2 regions of the Vagococcus sp. QWL-13 genome follow, and region 2 is predicted to be linked to the other one. Evidence: riboswitches for the same ligand, from Rfam matches in the RefSeq annotation. Region 2 holds a riboswitch; the other holds the start of a gene.

Region 1 (6,791 bases), 1.1 Mb from region 2:
ACTTCCTTGATAAACTCGGCCACACGCAAGTGCTCTGGATGAGTCTGATAGTCAGCTAAAGCTTTTTCGTTTTCATACAACCCATTTAGCATAAGGTCATGGGTACTTGATTGAAGCAGGGAAATCTCTACCTCAATAGAAATAATACCGGGGATAGCAGTGCTTAACTGTTCCACAGCTAATTTTATTTTACGTGCATTGGCTAGTTTTTCCTCGTCAGAAAACTCTCTTTTGAAATTCCAGGCTACAATATGCCGAATCATTTGAAAACTCCTAACCTAATTATTTCTGATACAAACAACTATTGATTAAATCAACTCTTGTTGTGCCATTTTCAATGCAATTTGAGCAGCGTTGCCGGCAGCTCCCTTACGGATATTATCAGCCACACAGTACAGCAGCAGACCGTTGTCAGCTGCAAGATCACGGCGTATCCGACCTACAAACACATCATCGGTACCGTTAGCTAACGTTGATACCGGATAAAGATGGTTAGGGCCGTCGTCCACTAATTTAATCCCCTCGAAATTTTTTAAAATTTCTCTGACTTGATCCAACTCAAAGCTTTTTTCCAACTCTACAGAAATACTGACACCATGTCCGTTAAGCACAGGCACTCTGACACAGGTAGCACTTATAGGCAAATCCGGTGTGTGGAGCATTTTTTTGGTTTCATTAATCATTTTCATTTCTTCTTTTGTATAACCGTCATCAAGGAAAACATCGATTTCCGGGATACATGTTTCAGTTATATTATGAGGATAAAAGGCTGGCTCTTTTCCTTTTCTGGTTTCCAGCAAATCATTAATCCCATTTTGTCCGCTGCCGCTGACAGCTTGATAGGTTGCATAACTTACGCGAGTCAAACCAAACTTTTCATGCAAGGCTTTCAGCGGTAACACTGCTTGAATCGTAGAACAGTTTGGATTTGCGATCAACGAATGTCCTGTCACATCGCTGAAATTCACCTCAGGGACTACCAGAGGGATTGTTGGGTCTTCACGGAACATACTTGAATTGTCAATGACTTTAGCACCTGCTTTGACAGCAATAGGAGCAAACTTTTCTGCAATACTTCCCCCTGCACTAAATAATGCTAAATCCACCCCTGAAAAAGATTCTTCAGTCAATTCCTCAACGACTAATTCCTGTCCTTTGAATTCAAAAGTTTTTCCTGCACTTCGTTTTGAAGCCAAAAGTTTCAAGGAGGCCAAGGGAAAATCATACTCGTCTAAAACTTTCAAAAACGTTTGACCGACAGCCCCAGTTGCTCCTACAATACATACATGATATTTTTTCATCTACTTCCACCCTTTATCATTCTTTTGATGCCTTATGCATCTCTGATTATTCTGATTTATTCCTCTGATCCTTAGATCAGCACCAGCTATATTAAAATAAACAATCTTCCATCGAATACAGACCTGGTTCTTGTTGCAGCAGCCATGCTGCACCTACAAGCGATCCTTTGGAAAATATTTTCTTCGAGAATGCCTCATGTTTAATAGAAAGCACTTCATCAGTTCCCGCAAAAATCACTTCATGTTCGCCAACGATAGTACCTCCGCGTAATGCATGAACACCAACCTCTTTGGGTTGTCTTGGGGCGATACCTTCCCGCCCATAAACCGGAGTAAAATCTCCTGTCTCCATCACACTGCCTAACAGCATTTTAGCCGTTCCTGACGGTGCATCCAGCTTTTTATTATGATGTTTTTCTATGATTTCGATGTCAAAGTTTTCACCTAAACTTTCAGCCAACTGTTTGACTACTTGATTCATCACAATCACACCCAAGCTATAATTACCGCTAAAAAGAACAGGAATTTTTTCTGCCGTTTTTTTTATCAGCTGTAGTTGTTCATCAGTATATCCTGTGGTCGCAATTACGACCGGTACATTATTTTTCACCGCATAATTTAATAAGTTCGTTAGATTTTCCGGGTTAGAAAAATCGACTAGTACGTCAACTGAGGCTGTTTCATTTTCCGGAAAAATATCCCACATCTTGGCCATCTGATGGGAAGTTTCCTTAATTGTTTCCGCTAAAGTCAACCCCATTTGTCCATTGCCGACTACGCCTATTTCCATGTCAATGCCTCCCCGTAACTTTCTAAAATTTCTTTCAAGACTTTTTCATTAGCTTCTGAGAGATCTGTCAATGGCAAACGCAATGGTCCTACTTCAAATCCTAAAAAATTCATGGCGTTTTTGACCGGGATTGGATTAGTTTCAACAAATAAAGTATTGATTAACTGCAAGTGGTCTTGCTGAATTTTTAATGATTTGGCAATGTCACCTTCTTCAAATGATTTAACTAAATCATGTACTTCTCTAGGCATAATATTGGCCCAAACACTGATAACTCCTGTACCTCCCACACTTAACAACGGGAAGATGGTGTCATCATTGCCGCTCAACAGACCAAAGTCATCGGAAATCAGTTTAGAAACTTGCATAACATAAGAAATATCTCCCGAAGCTTCTTTGATTGCCACAATATTTGGATGGAGACTCAATTCTTTCAATACTGGAATAGAAATCTGACAGCCTGTCCGGCTAGGAACATTGTAAAGAACGATAGGGATATTGACTTTGTCAGCGACTGTCAGAAAATGCTGCTTCATTCCTTCTTCATTTGTTTTATTGTAATAAGGGGTGATCAGCAATAATCCATCTGCACCTATTTCCTCAAACACCAGACTTCTGTGCAACGCTTCTTGGGTGCTGTTGCTGCCGCTTCCAGCGATAATTGGAACCCGACCCTTCGCTGTTTTTACGGCACAAGCAACGATTTCTTTTTCCTCTTCAATAGTCAAAGTTGGCGACTCTCCTGTGGTCCCAAAGACAACAATGCCGTCAGTTTTATTGTCTATGTGCCAGTCAATCAACGACTCTAATTTTTCAAAATCTACTTTTCCGTCTTGCGTGAATGGCGTAACAAGCGCAACAATCGACCCTTTAAACATTTTTATCTCCACCTTTTTTAAATTTTTCGAATTTTTTTGTCTAATTTGATTCAAACAGAATACTTTTAATTTCTGACATCATTTCTCAATAAATCTTTTAAAGTTTGTCGCTTGATGACTTCTTTTGCCACACCGTCTTTAACAAAAATCACTGCCGGCGTTGTCGCCCGATTATAATTACTGCTCATGGAATAGCCGTAAGCTCCTGTGGAATATACTGCCAACACGTCCCCTTGCACCACTTCAGGTAAAAATGTTTCTTCAATCACTACATCCCCCGACTCACACATTTTTCCGGCAATCGTCACTTTATTGCTTTTTTCTTCTGCTAAACGTGTCGCCACATCACAGCTGTACTTCGCTTGGTAAAGAGCTGGACGGATATTGTCCGTCATCCCGCCATCTACAAAAACATAGTGTTTGTTCGGAGTTTTTTTCTGATATCCCACAGTATAAAGCGTTGTTCCGGCTTCACCAATCAAACTTCTGCCAGGTTCAATCATTAAGGCGTTGATTTGAATTTCTCGTTTGGCTAAAGCAGCTTCCGTTACCTGCACCAGCTGGGCAACAACTTCTGGGATACTTAACGGTTTGTCTTCTTTTGTATACTTGATGCCAAAACCGCCGCCAATATTTAATGACAAAGGTTGAGAAAAACTTGCAGCTAAATCAACCAGTTTCTCAATTGCTGCCAACCAGGCATCCATCTCAAAAATCTGGGAACCGATATGAGAATGGAACCCTTCCAGTTCTAGCCAAGGACTTGAATTTATCACTGACAAACTTTCCCGATAATCCTCACTTTCCAAAGACATGCCAAACTTGGAATCGATATAAGAAGTAACGATATATTCATGGGTATGTGCTTCTATTCCTAAATTTAAACGCAACATTACCGAAATAATTTTTCCCTGTTTCCGTGCTTCCTGTTCCAGCACTTCCAACTCCATGACATTATCACACACAAAATGGGTGATGCCTTCTGAGACAGCAAACTCAATTTCTTCCGGTGTTTTATTATTGCCATGAAAATATATTTTATCAGTTGGAAAGCCCGCTTCCAGTGCAGTGAAGATTTCCCCGCCGCTTACCACATCCAAATAAAGACCGGCAGCTTCTATCTTGTGCAGCAGTTTGATACACTGAAAAGCTTTTGATGCGTACAGCACTTTCGTCTGGAAAGACTGGGAAATAAAGTTGTCTGTATATTCACTAATCCTATCATTGATTTTAGTTTCATCATAAACGTATAATGGTGTGCCGTATTCTTTAGCTAAAGACTCTGCTGACACTCCGCCGATTAACAATTCTGACATACTATCTTCTCCTTTTGCTTTTAACTCCACTCGCGGATCAAAATTTTATACTGCTTCTTAGCAAATTCTAACAAGTTTTTGGTAAGTTCATAAATGGTTTTGCACCAGAGATTACTTCCTTATAGATATTATACAAAAAAGCCTATACGTAAAGTACAGGCTTTATCACTATGTTTCAAAATTATGATCCAGCGCCTCTACTTATACAAGTAGGAGTGATATAGGTTTTCCCCATACCCCCACGATCTCTATCCGCCGATAAAGTCCCGTTCGGCAGTGGTTACCTTTCGGGTATGATCAACAAATGCCTTCTCCCACACCTTACTCATTTACACTGCAACCTCTTTATGAAATTAAATTGATGATATCATGTAATATTAAAATTGTCTATGGTAAACATTAAAAAGTTTTCATTTCATTTCTTATTATCCTTGAAATCACAGGATTACCGTCACAAATAACTTGAAAATATCTTAATAAGCTTTCGCCCATTTCTTCGACAATCGTCTAGCATAGTGGGAAATAGTAAAGTTGACAACAAAATAAACGACTGCCACAATGCCGTATAACGCAAATACCTGTGAGGTAGCTGTGTAGCGTCCCATTAAAATGTTTGCTTTCCCTAGAAGCTCCTGTAACGCTAAGACCGACCATAAAAAACTTGTGTCTTTGATCACTGTGACAAATTGGGACATAATTGCCGGTAGCATGCTTCGAAAGGCTTGAGGTAAAATGATAAACCACATCACCTGTATCTGATTAAAGCCTTGGGAAATTGCCGCTTCGATTTGTCCTGTCCCCACACTGTTCAACCCGCCGCGAATAATTTCTGCCAGAGCAGCTGTGGTAAACACGGTAAAGCTTACAATGCCTGCCGGTGTGGATTTTAGACGAAAAACTAAAAAAATCACAAAAATCCACAGCAAATTAGGGACATTCCGAACTACTTCTATGTATATAGTCGCAAGCAATTTCAAAGGGCCCTTTTCCATATTTCTAAAAATAGCTAAAAAAGTGCCAAAAAACATACTTAATAAAATTGCTACAGCCGATATATAGAGGGTCAAACCCAAACCTTCCAGTATAAATTTCATATTATTGAAAGTGAAAATTTGTCCTATTGTATCCAAATTGTTTTTCTCCTCTCTTATTTGCTGTACAATTTTTTATTCTTTTCTTCCAGTTTTCTAGCAGCTGATGCAAGTGGAAAACAAAGAATAAAGTATAAAATTGCGGCAAAGGCAAAGGCCGGGACGTAGTTCAAGTTGACTGACGACCAGCTGTTTGCGGTAAACATGATATCAGCTCCAGAAATAATGGCAATCACCGATGTGTTTTTGATTAAATTCACTGCCTGATTTGTCAAAGGAGGCAGCATCACACGCCAAGCTTGGGGCAAAACCACGTAACCCATGGCATTCCAATAAGTAAAGCCTTGAGACATGGCGGCTTCCAGCTGACCTTTAGGAATTGAACCAATTCCAGAACGCACGACTTCAGAAATATACGCGCCATGATACAATCCCACACAAATAATTCCGATCAAATAAACCGGCATAACGATTCCCACTAAAGGCAGTCCATAATAAACAAAAAAAACTTGAATCAACAAAGGCGTGTTTTGGAAAAACTCCACATAAATTCGAACCAATGCCCGAGCTAGGGGATTTTTCGCCTGAGAAACAATCCCGAATATTAGTCCGATAATAAAAGCAAGCAAAATCGCACCAATGGAAAGGGCGATAGTGTATCCAAATGATTTCACAAAGACTGGGAGGTCTTTGAATAAAGCCTCCCAACGGAATAAGGCAAATGGCCCTGTATTTGAATAAAAAATAGATGCAACTAACAAAATATTTTCCCCCTTCATATGATAATTGACGGGATGAAAGTTTATTTTAACCCGTTGTTTGCATATATCTCATCTAATGTGCCATCAGATTCCCAGCCTTCAATCAATTTATTTAGATGTTCATGCAATTCTTTGTTGCTTTTCTTTGTCGCTACACCGTATTCTTGCGGTGAAAATCCATCATCTAAAATCTTCGTACCGCCGTCTACATAACCTGTCAAAATCGATTTGTCCACGGAGAAAGCATCGATTCTTTTAGAAGTTAATGCTGTTTTCAATTCTGGGTAGGTCGCATATTCACTGAATTTAAGTGTAATGCCGATTTCTTTGGCTTTTTCTTCCAATGATTGTTTTGTTGTCGCAGTTTGTGCCACACCAATCATTTTTCCGTCTAGATCCTCCATGGAATCTACACCTTCATCATTACGCACTAAAAAGCCAATTTCATCCTTATAATAAGGTGTAGAGAAATTATAAGTTTCTTTACGTTCGTCGGTAATGGTAAAAGTGGCGATAATCATATCCACTTCCCCATTGTCAAGTAAAGGTCCCCGGGTTTTTGCAGTAACACCGACAAATTCGATATTGTCCTCACTGCCGGTCAAATCTTTGGCGATTTTTTTAGCTATCTCTATCTCCATACCTTCATGCTTA
Region 2 (6,791 bases):
TCCGGGCAACTTCTTCCACCACTTTTAATCGTTCTTCTAATAAATGAACGATTTCCCGATCAATATCATCAATTTTCTTTCTTTGCACTTCTAATTTTTCCATTTTCCCGACTCCTACTCAATAAGTACTTTTTCAAAAAAATCTGCTGCATCTCCCAACACTTGGACATCGTTGTCACTCATCAGCACTGATTCTTTATTGACCAAAATCACACGGCTGTCAGAATTTTTATACTGAATCATGCCCGCAAACGGGTAAACCTTAAGACTTGTTCCCACGATGACAATCGTGTCTGCCGCCATGATTTTTTCGACAGACTGCTTGATGATGCCTTCATTCAACAGTTCTTCATACAAAACAACATTTGGCCGCAATTGTCCGCCACAACCCTCATGTTTATCAGAATTTAAATATTCTTCCACCGGCACCGGCTGACGACATTTACGGCAATACACATCATATAAACTGCCGTGGAAATGCAGGACATTTTTACTGCCGGCTTTGTCATGGAGCTGGTCGATATTTTGCGTGATTACAGTACAGTCTTTTTTTACTTTTTCCAGTTCTGCCATCTTGCGGTGAATCACATTGGGTTCAGCTTGCGGATGGTACAGCAGTTTTGTAAATTCATAAAATTTATCTGGCTCTTTATCCAAACAGGTATGACTCAGGAGATATTCCGGATGGTCGATGCCGCTGTAAACACCGCCTAAAGAACGATAGTCTGGAATCCCTGACGGAACAGATACTCCGGCCCCTGTCATAAAAACAAGCTGCTCACTGTCTGCAATCAACTGTAATCCTTTTTTCATTTCTTTTTCCATTTTTATCACCCAAGGACAGTATATCACAAGAACACCTGCCTCTGGTCCCTTAGCCGTCGTAAAATCCAAGGATAGCAATGGCCGCCATAATCAGCGCAATTACTAGGTACTGTTTCACCGTTAATTTTTCTTTCAAAAAAATCCGTGACCAGATGACTGACACGATACTGTAAGAAGATATCAGCGGTGCCACCACAATAGCATTGCTGGCAATCGCTCCCACATAAAAAAATTGTCCCAAAGTTTCAAAACCTGCAGCAAGCAGACGATTTTTTTCCTGACGTAAAGCAATGGCTTCCTTGCCTATCATCCGAACATAGAGCCAGCAAGCTACTCCTACAATTAAAAAAGTCAATTCATAGGCGATTAGTGCCTGATCTTCAGACATGATTTTCTTTGTCTCCAAATAATAACCATCTAAAAAAGTCCCTAGGCCGTCGATGACACAATATAAAATCGGAAAAATAATCGCCACTGCACTTTTCCGGTATTTTTTATCTATGATTGCTCCTTCTCTGGCTAATTGACGGTCTGCTTCTTGTTTTTCAAAATAAGACAGCAAGAAAATCCCGACTGAAATCATCGCTACTGCAAGAAACTGAATTTTCTTCATGGAACTGCCCAACAGAAAAAATGACAGCAGTGCTGAAACCGCCCCTGATGAATTGCTGATAGGCGAGGCTATCGATAACTCGATATAGCGCAGGCCCACATAGCCGATTGTCATTGATAGGATATACATAAACGACACAGGCAGGTACTTAATCAAATTCATCCAATCAAATGCCACACCTTTAAAAATCATGTAGCCGATTGCGTGAAGCCCCATGACTCCGCCTACCATGACTACAGTTCGCAAAGCGCTGTATTTTTCCGAAGGGTGATTTCCTTTTTTATAAAACAGATCGGCGGTCCCCCAAGCCAAAACTGAGATCATCGCAGGTATAAACCACATAAACATCCCCAACCTTTCAATTATCGTCCTTACATAAAGTACCGTAATTTTTTATAATCGTCAATGACGTTTTACTTCCCAGCCTCCTTTTTTTAAAGCAAAGACACAGGCTAATCTTTGCTTATTTCAAAGGTTATTCGTTATAATGGAGATGTATAAAAATAATTATAGGAGGTAATTTTCATGAAAGTCATCGTTTTAGGTTCTTCCCACGGCGGCTATGAAGCAGTTGAAGAATTATTGCTGACTCATCCAGATGCTGAAATTCAGTGGTATGAAAAAGGCGACTTCATCTCATTTATGGGTTGAGGGACTCAAATGTATCTCGAAGGAGTAGTCACTGACGTTAATTCAATACGTTACATGACTGCCGAAGAGATGGAAAAACGTGGGGTCCACGTTTTCGTAAACCAAGAAATCACTAAACTGGAAGCTGACAAACATCAAGTACGGGTGCTTGATCATTTGACTGGCGAAGAGCGAGTAGAGTCTTATGATAAAATCATTTTAAGTCCGGGGGCTGATCCATTTATTCTTCCTGTTCCGGGAAATGATTTAGGCAACATCAAAACTATGCGCGGCCGTCAGGATACCATTGATTTAAGATTGCTCTCCGTTGATCCGGAAATCAAAAATGTGGTCGTAATCGGTGCCGGGTATATCGGTATCGAGGCTGCTGAGGCTTTCGCTTTGGCAGGCAAACATGTGACGGTAATCGATATCATTCCCCGTCCGCTTGGTGTCTATCTGGATAAAGACTTTACCGATGTTCTTGAAAAAGAAATGGAAGAAAACGGCGTTCATTTAGCAATGAGAGAATCTGTGACAAGCTTTACCGGTGAAGGAAAAGTTGCGTCGGTCATTACTGACAAAGGAGAATATCCTGCCGATTTAGTCGTCATGTCTGCTGGTGTCCGTCCTAATACTCGATGGCTGAAAGATGCTGTTGATTTGCATCCTAACGGAATGATCAAAACAGACCGCTATATGCAGACCAGCCAGCCGGATGTCTTTGCGATTGGAGATGCCACGCTAATCCAGTACAATCCCGGCAAGACCGAGGTCAATATTTCTCTTGCCACAAACGCCAGACGCCAAGGCCGCTATGCTGTCAAAAACCTGATCGAACCTGTCGCACCATTTCCTGGAGTTCAGGGATCGTCTGCTTTAAGAGTTTTTGATTATAAATTTGCTTCAACTGGGTTAAATGACCAAATGGCAGAAAAATTAAACATTGACATCAAATCAGTTCTGTTGGATCAAGATACTTTAATGGACTTTATTCCAGAAAAAATGAAGGAACGGGTCATGTTCAAATTAGTTTACGATCCTCAGACATTGGAAATTCTAGGGGCACAAATTTTATCCAAACAGGATTTGACTGCGAATATCAATGCGATTTCTATTGCTATACAAACGAAATTCACCATTGAAGAACTGGCTTATGCGGATTTCTTCTTCCAACCTGAATTTGATACACCTTGGAACCTGTTAAACATGGCTGGATTAAAAGCACTCCAGCAGGAAAGATAAACTTAAGCAAGATTCAAACCGAGGCAGACTCTGCCTCGGTTTTTTTCTACCCAAGTCAAAATAACAAATATTGCATGACTTTTTCACGTTAAAATGGTATGATTGTCCAAGATAAAAATGAAAGGGAGCGAGAAAAATGGTGGCATTTTTAATTTATTGGTTCAGCATTTTTGTCAGTCTTGCTTGGGTCATCCTTAGTATCGGATTCTCATTGTTTTACCTTGCAAGAAAAGAAAATGGTAACCTGTGGGCTTTTGCCTTCTTTAATCTTCTGGTAATTGTTTTTCTAGCAATTATTCTAGTCGTTTATAAAACTTGGGATTTCGATATCACATTATACAGTTCTGCTATCCGGGCACTGATGATTGCCAACGGAGGCCTGTCAGTGATTCAAGCCATCTTGGGTCGAGTCAAAAAACCACAAGTAGCACACTCATAAAATCAACCCTGCCGGAAGTTTGCTGGCAGGGTTTTTGTTTTTATCTAAGTTTTATCACATATTTCATCCACATGTTAATCATTTGCGAATTTCACAAATCATTCCGTTTTTAAACGCATCCGATAATCCCTTCCATTGTTTCCAGCTGGACTTGACGCAGTCAATTTTCTAGGCTATTATAGAAACAATTAAATTGCCTCATGATGAGGTAGAGGTCGCGATAATCAAGAAGCTTGGTCGAGTTTGAGGGAACGAAGACACTAAGTAGAGGGAAAGTCGCCGAAATGCTTACCAGCCTCTCTGGTAAGTGTTGGGACAGCAGCGAACAACTGCTGGACTGTCTTAGTCTGTGAAGACTAAGTTGCGCTATTTTCGTCAAGCGGAGGAAAATTTGTGCAATCCGAGACCTCGTGAAATTCACGAGGTCTTTTTTTATCAATATTATCCATAGGAGGAAACAAATGAAAAAAAGAATGAAATGGTTGTGTGCTTTCCTGCTGATTTTTTCTGCTGTGACTTGGAGCACCAGCAGTGCGTCAGCAGAAAATAGCGATGAAGCTGTGTTTAGAGTAGGAATGGAAGCCGGATACCCCCCGTTTAACTGGACCCAGCAAACAGATAAAAATAATGCTGTACCCATTGACGGACAAAAAGAGTATGCGGGTGGATATGACGTTGAAATCGCAAAAAAAGTCGCCGATGGTTTAGGAAAAGAACTGGTCATCGTGAAAATATCTTGGGACGGCTTGGCTCCTGCACTGACTTCAGGGAAAATTGATGCTATTGTTGCGGGGATGTCCCCGACTGCCGAACGGAAGAAAGCCATTGATTTTTCAGAAGCCTATCACCATGCAGAACTTGTGATGATGGTAAAAAAAGGCTCTCCCTTTGAAGAAGCCAGATCACTAGCCGACTTTGAAGGTGCCAAAATCACCGGTCAGCTGGGGACTCTCCATTACGATGCCATCGACCAAATTCCCGGTGTGCAAAAAGAATTAGCCATGGATGATTTTCCGGCCATGCGCGTAGCACTGGAGTCTGGAGTCATTGATGGTTACGTGTCTGAAAATGTTGAAGGAATCACCGCGAAAAAAATCAATCCAAATTTCGTCATGGTGCAATTTGCTGAAGGGAAAGGTTTCGAACTGTCGGAAGCCGATTCGACTGTTGCCATAGGATTAAGAAAAGGAAGCCCGCTGACTGAACCGATTAATGAGATTTTGGGAAATATTTCCAGAGAACAACGGGAAGAAATCATGGCTACTGCAATTGGGCAACAACCCGGAGCCGAGGACGAGGCTACCGGAGGGTTTTTCTTTTGGGTCAAAAAAATCGTGGAAGAAAACGGCGTGATGTTCGTACGGGGAGCCGGAATGACTTTGCTTATCTCACTAATCGGAACGATTTTAGGCACAGCGATTGGGATGGCTATCGGGATGTTCAGAACGATTCCAACCCCTAAAAAAGCTGGTAAAAGAGGGATATTCAACTTTCTGAATGCTTTATTCTCTGTGTATATCGAAATCTTCCGCGGAACACCGATGATCGTACAGTCAATGGTCATCTACTATGGTGTGGCACAAGCATTCGGTATCAATATCAATCGTACAATTGCTGCAATTTTTATCGTGTCAATCAATACGGGCGCTTATATGACTGAAATCGTCCGCGGCGGAATTTTTGCTGTGGATAAGGGGCAGTTTGAAGCGGCACAAGCCATCGGGATGACCCACTTTCAAACGATGCGGCACATTGTTGTTCCCCAAGTCATCCGTAATATTTTACCGGCGACAGGCAATGAATTTGTCATCAACATCAAAGATACTTCTGTTTTGAACGTGATTGCCGTTTCAGAATTGTTTTTCCAGGCAAAAACCGTTTCTGGGGCAAACTTTAGATTTTTCGAAACTTTCTCTGTCGTTTGTGTCATATATTTTGTCATGACCTTCGCTGTGACCCAAATCTTGCGTCGTATTGAGAAAAAGCTGGACGGTCCCGGTCATTACGAACCCTATGGAAATCAGATGCAAGTTCAAAAGCCAAAAACCACTGACTAGGAGGGATTTTTGATGGAGAAAATGATTGAGATAAAAGATCTGCATAAAAATTTTGGTGAAAACCATATTTTAAAAGGTGTCAATTTAACCATTCATAAAGGAGAAGTTGTGACAGTCATCGGCTCATCGGGCTCGGGCAAGTCCACACTTCTACGCTGTATCAATATGTTGGAAGAACCTACCAGCGGTGATATTTTATTTAAAGGAGAAAGTGTTATGTCGGAAGACTGCTCACTTTCTCAATTACGCACACATCTGGGGATGGTTTTTCAACAGTTTAATTTGTTCGAAAATAAAAATGCTTTGCAAAATTGTGTGATTGGGCAAGTCCAAGTCTTGAAACGATCGCAAAAAGAAGCAGAAAAAATCGCAATGGAAAATCTTCGTAAAGTAGGCATGGGAGAATTCCAAAACGCCAGCCCTAAACAACTGTCAGGCGGACAAAAACAGCGGGTCGCTATCGCACGAGCACTCTCGATGAATCCGGACTGCCTGCTTTTTGATGAACCCACTTCTGCCTTAGACCCTGAAATGGTAGGTGAAGTTTTGAAAACTATTCGCGAGTTGGCAGCAGAAGGTCTGACGATGGTCGTCGTCACTCACGAAATGGGATTTGCCAAAGATGTCTCCGACCGGGTTGTTTTTATGGACCAAGGCGTGATTGCAGAAGAAAATACGCCGGAGAACATTTTTAACCATCCTAAAGAATTACGGACAAAAGAATTTTTAAAACGGATTTTAGAACAACATTGATACTTATACCCATCTTGTGGACAATGTGGATAACTTTGTGGAAAGTTGTCCACTTTTTTTTAGCTTTATCCCTTTGTTTCTAAGAGTTATTAACAAAATCATAAAGTTGTTAACAATTTTATGTGGATAACTTCATAAAATTACTTGATTTTCACTTTTTATTGAATTTTAAGTTCTAGTTAAAATCTCAAATTCAAATTGTTTTTTTTGAAAAAATAGGTATACTAAT

What was found. A riboswitch is a leader RNA that binds a small molecule or an ion and turns the genes downstream of it on or off. The one in region 2 is predicted to bind lysine.
Region 1: linked by a shared signal. The riboswitch ahead of lysA (diaminopimelate decarboxylase) and the one ahead of AC4PHI_RS01150 (ABC transporter permease subunit) in region 2 are both predicted to bind lysine.

What each region holds. Positions count from the first base shown of each region.
Region 1 covers NZ_CM178746.1:1,297,971-1,304,761, reverse strand. Annotated here, with positions in the region: gene AC4PHI_RS06020 (Dabb family protein) at 1-263, opposite strand, end outside; gene AC4PHI_RS06015 (aspartate-semialdehyde dehydrogenase) at 309-1,301, opposite strand; gene dapB (4-hydroxy-tetrahydrodipicolinate reductase) at 1,393-2,091, opposite strand; gene dapA (4-hydroxy-tetrahydrodipicolinate synthase) at 2,082-2,969, opposite strand; gene lysA (diaminopimelate decarboxylase) at 3,035-4,285, opposite strand; lysine riboswitch at 4,467-4,639, opposite strand; gene AC4PHI_RS05995 (amino acid ABC transporter permease) at 4,759-5,379, opposite strand; gene AC4PHI_RS05990 (amino acid ABC transporter permease) at 5,433-6,140, opposite strand; gene AC4PHI_RS05985 (transporter substrate-binding domain-containing protein) at 6,179-6,791, opposite strand, start outside.
Region 2 covers NZ_CM178746.1:221,066-227,856, reverse strand. Annotated here, with positions in the region: gene AC4PHI_RS01175 (chorismate mutase) at 1-103, opposite strand, end outside; gene AC4PHI_RS01170 (NAD-dependent protein deacylase) at 115-825, opposite strand; gene AC4PHI_RS01165 (EamA family transporter) at 875-1,780, opposite strand; gene AC4PHI_RS01160 (FAD-dependent oxidoreductase) at 1,964-3,313, shown strand; gene AC4PHI_RS01155 (hypothetical protein) at 3,450-3,752, shown strand; lysine riboswitch at 3,954-4,129, shown strand; gene AC4PHI_RS01150 (ABC transporter permease subunit) at 4,214-5,809, shown strand; gene AC4PHI_RS01145 (amino acid ABC transporter ATP-binding protein) at 5,822-6,562, shown strand.